DNA from 3 places in the Streptomyces sp. NPDC101490 genome. Region 2 is predicted to be linked to each of the others. Evidence: predicted binding sites of a transcription regulator. Region 2 holds the regulator's gene; each other region holds the start of a gene.

Region 1 (3,273 bases), on a different contig from region 2:
CCGCATCCCCTACAGCGCCTTCCTCAGCGACTACGTCGTCAGCGAGGACTACGGCTACTTCGGCCGGATGCAGAAGTCGCAGGAGGGCGGGGTCTCCCTGCACAACCACACCCTCAACCACCGCTACCTGCCCGGACTCTCGTACAGCGAGCAGAAGCGCGAGATCTGCGGGATGCAGGACGTCATCGAGAAGCGCTTCGGCAAGCGCCCGCCGCTCTTCCGGCCGCCGTACGGCAACTACAACGAGGACACCCTGCGCGCGGCCGCGACCTGCGGCGTCAAGGCGGTGCCGCTCTGGGCCGCCGAGGCCTTCCCCGACCACATGGAGTGGCGCGAGTGGGACCGGGACCTGCACTCCGGCGACATCGTGCTCACCCACTTCCGGGGCAAGGAGGACTGGAAGGGCACCATGCCGGACATGATCCGCCAGGTGATGAACGTGATCACGGCGAAGGGCTACGCCGTCGCCAAACTCGAGGACTACGTGTGACGCACCGCCGCCGCCACCGCCCTTCCGCGCGTGGCCGCCGCCCCGCGCGCGGACCCGAGCCCGGGAGCGGAGCCCTCTCCGGGACGCTCTCCGGGTCCGCGTCGGGGTCCGTCTCCGGGGCGGCTCCGGGGTCCCCCTCCGTGGCCGTCCCCGGCTCCCGGCCCCTCGCGCCCGTGCCCCCGTACGGTTCCGCTGCCCCCGCGTACGGTTTCGCCCTCCCCGCCCGGGGGACCGTCCCCGCCCGTCCGCCGGGCCGGGGCGGGGCCGCGCGGCCGCTCGCCGGGCTGCTCCTCGCCGCCGCACTCCTCGCGCTGACCGGCTGCGCCTCCACCGTGGACCCGATCGAACGCCTCGGCCGCAAGGCCGCCGAACGCATGGGCTCCCGGCACGCCCCCGCCGCCGGGGCCCGCGCGTCCACGGCCCCCGCACCGGCCGCCCCCGCGCAGGTGGCCCCCGCACCGGCCACCCCCGTATCGGCCGTTCCCGCACCGGCCACCCCCGCCGTTCCGTCCGCCGGAGCCGTCCGGTCCACGGGGGTCGCCGAGGTCCGCTGAAGCCCGGAACGGAACCGCCACGGGGTGAGTAATTGGCACTCCGCTTGACCGAGTGCTAATCGCGGTCATAGTCTCGGCTCTGGCACTCCCCACCGGAGAGTGCCAACAGAGCGACGGGCAGGTCCGGCACCCGCGACGACGGATCCACCTGGTCGCCACCTCAGACAGTTGACCCCGAGATCTCCGAAGGGGGAGGTCGGATCGTGACGACCACCAGCTCCAAGGTTGCCATCAAGCCGCTCGAGGACCGCATTGTGGTCCAGCCGCTCGACGCCGAGCAGACCACCGCCTCTGGCCTGGTCATTCCGGACACCGCCAAGGAGAAGCCCCAGGAGGGCGTCGTCCTGGCCGTGGGCCCGGGCCGTTTCGAGAACGGCGAGCGCCTGCCGCTCGACGTCAAGACCGGCGACATCGTGCTGTACAGCAAGTACGGCGGCACCGAGGTGAAGTACAACGGCGAGGAGTACCTCGTCCTCTCGGCTCGCGACGTGCTCGCGATCATCGAGAAGTAATTCACCCGAAGCAGATGCTTTGAGCTGCGCCCCGGGCCCTCACCGGGCACCGGGGCGCTGTTCGTTCCACACCAGTTTTCGAGAGGGCTGAACCGCTCCATGGCGAAGATCCTGAAGTTCGACGAGGACGCCCGTCGCGCCCTTGAGCGCGGCGTCAACAAGCTTGCCGACACGGTGAAGGTGACGATCGGCCCCCGTGGCCGCAACGTCGTCATCGACAAGAAGTTCGGCGCTCCCACCATCACCAACGACGGTGTCACGATCGCCCGTGAGGTCGAGATCGAGGACCCGTTCGAGAACCTCGGCGCCCAGCTGGTGAAGGAGGTGGCGACCAAGACCAACGACATCGCGGGTGACGGCACCACCACCGCCACCGTGCTCGCCCAGGCCCTGGTCCGCGAGGGTCTGCGCAACGTCGCCGCCGGTGCTTCCCCGGCCGCCCTGAAGAAGGGCATCGACGCCGCCGTCAAGGCCGTCTCCGACGAGCTGCTCGCGACCGCGCGCCCGATCGAGGACAAGTCCGACATCGCCGCCGTCGCCGCGCTCTCCGCGCAGGACCAGCAGGTCGGCGAGCTCATCGCCGAGGCCATGGACAAGGTCGGCAAGGACGGTGTCATCACCGTCGAGGAGTCCAACACCTTCGGCCTGGAGCTCGAGTTCACCGAGGGCATGGCCTTCGACAAGGGCTACCTGTCCCCGTACATGGTGACCGACCAGGAGCGTATGGAGGCCGTCCTCGACGACCCGTACATCCTGATCAACCAGGGCAAGATCTCCTCGATCCAGGACCTGCTGCCCATCCTGGAGAAGGTCATCCAGGCCGGCGCCAGCAAGCCGCTCCTGATCATCGCCGAGGACGTCGAGGGCGAGGCCCTGTCGACCCTGGTCGTGAACAAGATCCGTGGCACCTTCAACGCCGTGGCCGTCAAGGCCCCCGGCTTCGGCGACCGCCGCAAGGCGATGCTCGGCGACATGGCCACCCTCACCGGTGCCACCGTCATCGCCGAGGAGGTCGGCCTCAAGCTCGACCAGGCCGGTCTGGACGTGCTCGGCACCGCCCGCCGCGTCACCATCTCCAAGGACGACACCACCATCGTCGAGGGTGGCGGCAACTCCGAGGACGTGCGGGGCCGGGTCAACCAGATCAAGGCCGAGATCGAGTCCACGGACTCCGACTGGGACCGCGAGAAGCTCCAGGAGCGCCTCGCGAAGCTGGCCGGCGGCGTGTGCGTGATCAAGGTCGGCGCCGCCACCGAGGTGGAGCTGAAGGAGAAGAAGCACCGTCTCGAGGACGCCATCTCCGCGACCCGCGCTGCGGTCGAGGAGGGCATCGTCTCCGGTGGTGGCTCCGCGCTCGTCCACGCCGTGAAGGTCCTGGAGGGCAACCTCGACAAGACCGGCGACGAGGCCACGGGTGTCGCGGTCGTCCGCCGCGCCGCCGTCGAGCCGCTGCGCTGGATCGCCGAGAACGCCGGTCTCGAGGGTTACGTCATCACCTCGAAGGTCGCTGAGCTCGACAAGGGCCAGGGCTTCAACGCCGCCACCGGCGAGTACGGCGACCTGGTCAAGGCCGGCGTCATCGACCCGGTGAAGGTCACGCGCTCCGCCCTGGAGAACGCCGCCTCGATCGCCTCCCTCCTCCTCACCACTGAGACCCTCGTGGTGGAGAAGAAGGAAGAGGAGCCCGCGGACCACGGTCACGGCGGACACGGCCACT
Region 2 (3,273 bases):
GGGGCCGCCGCCGGGGCCGACCTCGCCCTCGCCCGCCAGCTGGATCCGGGTGCCGTTGTCGACACCGGCCGGGATCTTCACGGTGAGGGTGCGGCGGGAGCGGACCCGGCCGTCGCCCGCGCACTCGGGGCACGGGGTCGGGACGACGGTGCCGAAGCCCTGGCACTGCGGGCAGGGGCGGGAGGTCATGACCTGGCCCAGGAAGGACCGGGTGACCTGGGAGACCTCGCCACGGCCGCGGCACATGTCGCAGGTCTGCGCGGAGGTGCCCGGTGCGGCGCCCTCTCCGGAGCAGGTCGTGCAGACGACCGCCGTGTCGACCTGGAGGTCCTTGGTGGTGCCGAAGGCCGCCTCGCTGAGGTCGATCTCCAGGCGGATCATGGCGTCCTGGCCGCGCCGGGTCCGCGAGCGCGGGCCGCGCTGCGAGGCGGTGCCGAAGAAGGCGTCCATGATGTCGGAGAAGTTGCCGAAGCCACCGGCACCGAAGCCGCCCGCGCCGCCTCCGCCGGAGGCCGACAGCGGGTCGCCGCCCAGGTCGTAGACCTGCTTCTTCTGCGGGTCCGAGAGGACCTCGTAGGCGGCGTTGATCTCCTTGAATCGTTCCTGCGTCTTCGGATCGGGATTGACGTCCGGGTGCAGCTCGCGGGCGAGCCTCCGGAAAGCCTTCTTGATCTCGTCCTGGGACGCGTCGCGGCGCACGCCGAGCACGGCGTAGTAGTCCGTGGCCACTACGACTCCGCCAGGATCTGTCCGACGTAACGTGCCACTGCGCGTACCGCTCCCATCGTTCCGGGGTAGTCCATGCGGGTCGGTCCGACCACGCCGAGTTTGGCGACTGCCTCGCCGCCCGAACCGTAGCCGACCGAGACGACGGACGTGGAACTCAGTCCCTCGTGGGCGTTCTCATGCCCGATACGTACGGTCATGCCCGATTCCTTGGCCTCGCCGAGCAGCTTGAGGAGCACGACCTGCTCCTCAAGGGCTTCGAGCACCGGCCTGATCATCACAGGAAAGTCGTGTCCGAAGCGGGTGAGATTGGCGGTTCCGCCGATCATCAGCCGCTCCTCGTGCTCCTCGACCAGGGTTTCGAGGAGGGTCGCGAGCACGGTCGAGACCGTCGCCCGGTCCTCGGCCTCCTCGAACGACTCGGGGAGGTCCTGCACCAGCTGCGGCACGTCGGCGAACCGGCGGCCGACGACCCGGCTGTTGAGCCGGGCCCGCAGATCGGCGAGCGCGGTCTCCCCGAAGGGCGCGGGGCAGTCGACGACCCGCTGCTCGACCCTGCCGGTGTCGGTGATGAGCACCAGCATCAGACGGGCGGCGGCCAGCGAGAGCAGCTCCACGTGCCGCACGGTCGAACGGGTCAGTGAGGGGTACTGGACCACGGCGACCTGACGGGTCAGCTGGGCGAGCAGCCGGACCGTGCGGCTGACGACGTCGTCCAGGTCGACCGCGCCGTCGAGGAAGTTGTGGATGGCCCGGCGCTCGGGCGTCGACAGCGGCTTCACCCCGGCGAGCCGGTCGACGAAGAGCCGGTAGCCCTTGTCCGTGGGGATGCGGCCCGCGCTGGTGTGGGGCTGCGCGATGTAGCCCTCGTCCTCCAGGACGGCCATGTCGTTGCGGACGGTGGCGGGCGAGACGCCCAGCCTGTGGCGCTCCGTGAGCGCCTTGGACCCGACGGGCTCCTCCGTCCCGACGTAGTCCTGGACGATGGCCCGCAGCACCTCGAGCCTGCGTTCGCTGAGCATCGTGCACACCTCCAGCTGCCGTCGTCGTTCCGGTTGCTCCGCTTTTGGCACTCGACCGGTCCGAGTGCCAGAGATCCCCGGCCAGTGTACGGCGGCGGGCGTCGCTCCTGGCAAGGAGGCGGCGCCCCCACCGGTTAGCGTCGCCGCATGGACGTCGAATGGGAAGCGTACGGATGGGAGCGTCTCGCGGACGGGGTGGGCCGCAGACGGCTCCCCGGCTGGGACGCCACGACCGGTCTCGTGCTGGGAGAACGGGCGGTGCTCCTGTACGACACGGGGTCCTCGCTCGCCGAGGGGGCCGAGCTGAGGGCGCAGGTCGCGGCCCTCACCGGCGGCCGGGGAGTGACGCACATCGCACTGGGCCACCCCCATTTCGATCATGCGTTCGGCACGGCGGTGTTCGCGGGCGCCGAGGTCTTCGGAGCGGTCGGCACCGACGAACTGCTCCGCCGCCCCCGGGAGCGGGAGGCCCTGCTCGCGGACGCGGTGCGGCACGGACTCGACCCGGTGGCCGCGGCGGAGGCGGCGGACGTCCTGGTGGCCCCCCGGCACGTGGTCTGCGGCGAGTGGACGCTCGACCTGGGCGGCCGCCGGGTCCTGCTGGCCAACGTGGGCCCCGGGCACACCGGCCACGATCTGGCGCTCCTGGTGCCCGGCGAGCGGGAGGTGGTGTTCTGCGGCGACCTGGTCGAGGAGTCGGGCGAGCCGCAGGCGGGTCCGGACGCGGTCCCGGCGCGCTGGCCGGACGCGCTGGACCGGCTGCTCGCCCTCGGCGGCGAGGACGCGGTGTACGTGCCGGGGCACGGGGCGGTGGTGGACGCCCCGTTCGTGCGACGCCAGCGCGAAGAACTGGCACGGCGGTTCTCCGTGGCCTAACGTCGCCCGAATGCGCAGCTACAACCCGGATCTGACGCCCCCTTGGAAGAGGTCGGCCCCCGTCCCCGAGGTCCCGGCCGACCCGGACCTCGTCGTCGAGGAGGTCACCACCGGCTTCTGCGGGGCGGTGATCCGCTGCGAGGCGGGCACGGTGACCCTGGAGGACCGCTTCGGCAAGCACCGGGTGTTCCCGCTCGACCCGCGCGGCTTCCTGCTGGAGGGCCGGGTGGTGACCCTGGTCCGCCCGGTCTCCGCGGCCCCGGCACGCCCCGCGCGGACGGCCTCCGGCTCGGTCGCCGTGCCGGGGGCGCGGGCCCGGGTGGCGCGGGCGGGCCGGATCTACGTGGAGGGCCGTCACGACGCCGAGCTGGTGGAGCGGGTCTGGGGCGACGACCTGCGGATCGAGGGCGTGGTCGTGGAGTACCTGGAGGGCGTCGACGACCTGCCGGCGATCGTGGCGGAGTTCGGCCCGGCCCCGGACGCCCGGCTGGGCGTCCTGGTCGACCACCTGGTCCCGGGCTCGAAGGAGTCGAGGATCGCGGCCCGGGTGACCTCTCCGGACGTCCTGGTCGTGGGCCACCCGTACATCGACGTCTGGGAGGCGGTGAAGCCGTCCTCCCTCGGCATCCCGGCCTGGCCGACGGTCCCA
Region 3 (3,273 bases), on a different contig from region 2:
GTACTCGTTGGTCGCGGCGTTCAGACCGTGACCGACGGGCAGGTTGCGGACCTTCTCCGCCACGACGCCGCCTTCGAGACCGGCGTTGACCGCGATCTGCTTCAGCGGGGCGTCGAGCGCCTTGCGGACGATGTCGGCACCGGTGGCCTCGTCACCCGAGAGCTCCAGCTTGTCGAAGACGCCATCGGCCTGCACCAGGGCCACGCCGCCGCCGGCGACGATGCCCTCCTCGACGGCCGCCTTCGCGTTGCGAACGGCGTCCTCGATGCGGTGCTTGCGCTCCTTGAGCTCGACCTCGGTCGCGGCACCGGCCTTGATGACGGCCACGCCGCCGGCCAGCTTCGCCAGGCGCTCCTGGAGCTTCTCGCGGTCGTAGTCCGAGTCGCTGTTCTCGATCTCGGCGCGGATCTGGTTGACCCGACCGGCGACCTGGTCGCTGTCACCGGCACCGTCGACGATGGTGGTCTCGTCCTTGGTGATGACGACCTTGCGGGCGCGGCCCAGCAGGTCGAGGCCCGCGTTCTCCAGCTTGAGGCCGACCTCCTCGGAGATGACCGTGCCGCCGGTGAGGATGGCGATGTCGTTCAGCATCGCCTTGCGGCGGTCGCCGAAGCCCGGAGCCTTGACCGCGACGGACTTGAAGGTGCCGCGGATCTTGTTGACGACCAGGGTCGACAGGGCCTCGCCCTCGACGTCCTCGGCGATGATCAGCAGGGGCTTGCCCGACTGCATGACCTTCTCCAGGAGCGGGAGCAGGTCCTTCACGGAGGAGATCTTGGAGTTGACGATCAGGAGGTACGGGTCGTCGAGGGACGACTCCATGCGCTCCATGTCGGTGGCGAAGTACGCCGAGATGTAGCCCTTGTCGAAGCGCATGCCCTCGGTGAGTTCCAGCTCCAGACCGAAGGTCTGGGACTCCTCGACGGTGATGACGCCTTCCTTGCCGACCTTGTCCATCGCCTCGGCGATGAGCTCGCCGATCTGGGTGTCGGCGGCGGAGATGGAGGCCGTGGAAGCGATCTGCTCCTTGGTCTCGACATCCTTCGCCTGCTCCAGCAGGGCGCCCGAGACGGCCTCGACGGCCTTCTCGATACCGCGCTTGAGGGCCATCGGGTTGGCACCGGCGGCCACGTTGCGCAGGCCCTCGCGGACGAGCGCCTGGGCGAGGACGGTGGCGGTGGTCGTACCGTCGCCGGCGACGTCGTCCGTCTTCTTGGCGACTTCCTTGACCAGCTCGGCGCCGATCTTCTCGTACGGGTCCTCGAGCTCGATCTCCTTGGCGATGGAGACACCATCGTTGGTGATCGTGGGGGCGCCCCACTTCTTCTCGAGGACGACGTTGCGGCCCTTGGGGCCGAGGGTGACCTTGACGGCGTCAGCGAGCTGGTTCATGCCGCGCTCGAGACCGCGCCGGGCCTCCTCGTCGAACGCGATGATCTTGGCCATGTGAAGTGGTCCTCCCGGACATGGGGTGGATAACGCTCCAGGACCGCGCCGACGCCCGCGACGGACGGCCTCCGTGGTTCCGCGTGGTTCCTTGCCCCACCCGGACGGCGACCTCGTCTGCCCGATCCTCGTAAGCACTCTCACCTACCGAGTGCTAACGCCAATGATTAGCACTCGACCTAGGAGAGTGCAAGCGACTCTCGATGATCGGGACATGGGGGAAGAGGTGCGGAAGGGGCGCGGAAGGGGTGCGCGCGCGGCACCCGGAAGGGGCGCGCGGGTGAACCGGCCGACCCGGGGGAGGCGGCGCGGACCCGGGAGCGGGACGGACCCGGGGGAGGCGGGACGGACCGGCGCGGACCCGGGGAGGCGGCGCGGACCGGCGCGGACCCGGGGAGGCGGCGCGGACCGGCGCGGACCCGCGGGTGCCCGGGAACGCCCGAGGGGGCCGCATCCCTTGAAGGAATGCGGCCCCCTCGACGGCGTTGCGTCAGTGGCCGATCGCGCCGTGCTCAGACGGCGAGTTTGACCATGTCCGCCTGCGGACCCTTCTGGCCCTGCGAGATCTCGAACTCGACTCGCTGTCCTTCTTCGAGACTGCGGTAGCCATCCATCTGGATCGCGCTGTAGTGGACGAATACATCCGCACCACCGTCGACCGCGATGAAGCCGTAGCCCTTCTCCGCGTTGAACCACTTGACGGTGCCCTGAGCCATGCCTAACTCCCCTATTACTGGCCCTTGCGCGGGCCCGCACTTCACGGACCCGGGTCAGACCCTGCGCCGGAACGCGTCGACCGCGGCTGAATGTATCTGTCCAACTGCCCTCTGCAACAGGTCATTCGAGCGAGAATTCTGGGCGCGACTGAAAGCAGAATTAGGGATATTCCCCTGGCTTATGGGGCAACTCGGGCCCGGCAAAGCGCGCAGAAGGTACACAATGCGCACACACTTTGGCTGCTTCTTGTCGCGCAGGGACGCATTCTCATATGCGTCCGGCATGAGCAGCGGAGGGGGCTTCCCCAACTCTACCGCGCTCAACCATATAGAATTGCCCCTTCCGCTTATTGTCGCGGAAGGGGCAATTCGAGAGGGATGGGGATCAGCAGCCGCCCGCGACCGCCGGGATGATCGAGACGCCCGCGCCCGCCGGGGTGGCGGTCTCCAGGCCCTGCTCGAAGCGCACGTCGTCGTCGTTCACGTAGACGTTGACGAAGCGGCGCAGCTTGCCCTGGTCGTCCAGGACGCGGGCGGCGATGCCCGTGTGGTTCTTCTCCAGGTCCGCGATGACCTCGGCGAGAGTCCCGCCCTCGGCCTGGACCTCGGAGAGCCCGCCCGTGTAGGTGCGGAGGATGGTGGGGATGCGGACGTTCACAGCCATGTCTTCGTAGCCTTTCAGAGGGCCAGGCCGGCGTCGCGGAACGCGTCCAGGCTCGGGCGGATGGTGGTGGTGGCCTGGGAGGTGTCGGCCACCGCGTCCAGGGTCTTGAGCCCGTCACCGGTGTTGAGGACGACCGTGGTGAGGTTCGGGTCGATGAGCCCGTTCTCGACGAGCTTGCGCGTGACGCCGACGGTCACCCCGCCCGCGGTCTCGGCGAAGACGCCCTCGGTGCGGGCGAGGAGCCTGATCGCGTCCACCACCTGCTCGTCGTTCACGTCCTCCACGGCGCCGCCGGTGCGGCGGGCGATGTCGAGGACGTAGGGGCCGTCGGCCGGGTTGCCGATGGCGAGCGACTTGGCGATCGTGTTCGGCTTCTGCGGGCGGACCACGTCGTGACCGGCCTTGAAGGCGGCGGAGACCGGGGAGCAGCCCTCGGCCTGGGCGCCG

The links. The regulator HrcA, encoded in region 2, represses chaperone genes, less so after heat shock. The targets are predictions, from matches to a motif close to TTNGCACTCNGNNNNNCNGAGTGCNAA.
Region 1: a site for HrcA is predicted at 1,077-1,103, ahead of groES (co-chaperone GroES). Genes of this name have one in related genera too.
Region 3: a site for HrcA is predicted at 1,614-1,640, ahead of groL (chaperonin GroEL). Genes of this name have one in related genera too.

Annotation. Positions count from the first base shown of each region.
Region 1 covers NZ_JBIWNI010000002.1:428,093-431,365, reverse strand. Annotated here, with positions in the region: gene ACIRQY_RS05710 (polysaccharide deacetylase family protein) at 1-490, shown strand, start outside; gene ACIRQY_RS05705 (hypothetical protein) at 631-1,044, shown strand; gene groES (co-chaperone GroES) at 1,248-1,556, shown strand; gene groL (chaperonin GroEL) at 1,656-3,273, shown strand, end outside.
Region 2 covers NZ_JBIWNI010000021.1:42,395-45,667, forward strand. Annotated here, with positions in the region: gene dnaJ (molecular chaperone DnaJ) at 1-729, opposite strand, end outside; gene hrcA (heat-inducible transcriptional repressor HrcA) at 729-1,748, opposite strand; gene ACIRQY_RS28615 (MBL fold metallo-hydrolase) at 1,896-2,624, shown strand; gene ACIRQY_RS28620 (DUF3097 domain-containing protein) at 2,635-3,273, shown strand, end outside.
Region 3 covers NZ_JBIWNI010000026.1:68,720-71,992, reverse strand. Annotated here, with positions in the region: gene groL (chaperonin GroEL) at 1-1,446, opposite strand, end outside; gene ACIRQY_RS31225 (cold-shock protein) at 1,959-2,162, opposite strand; gene ACIRQY_RS31220 (MoaD/ThiS family protein) at 2,548-2,826, opposite strand; gene thrC (threonine synthase) at 2,841-3,273, opposite strand, start outside.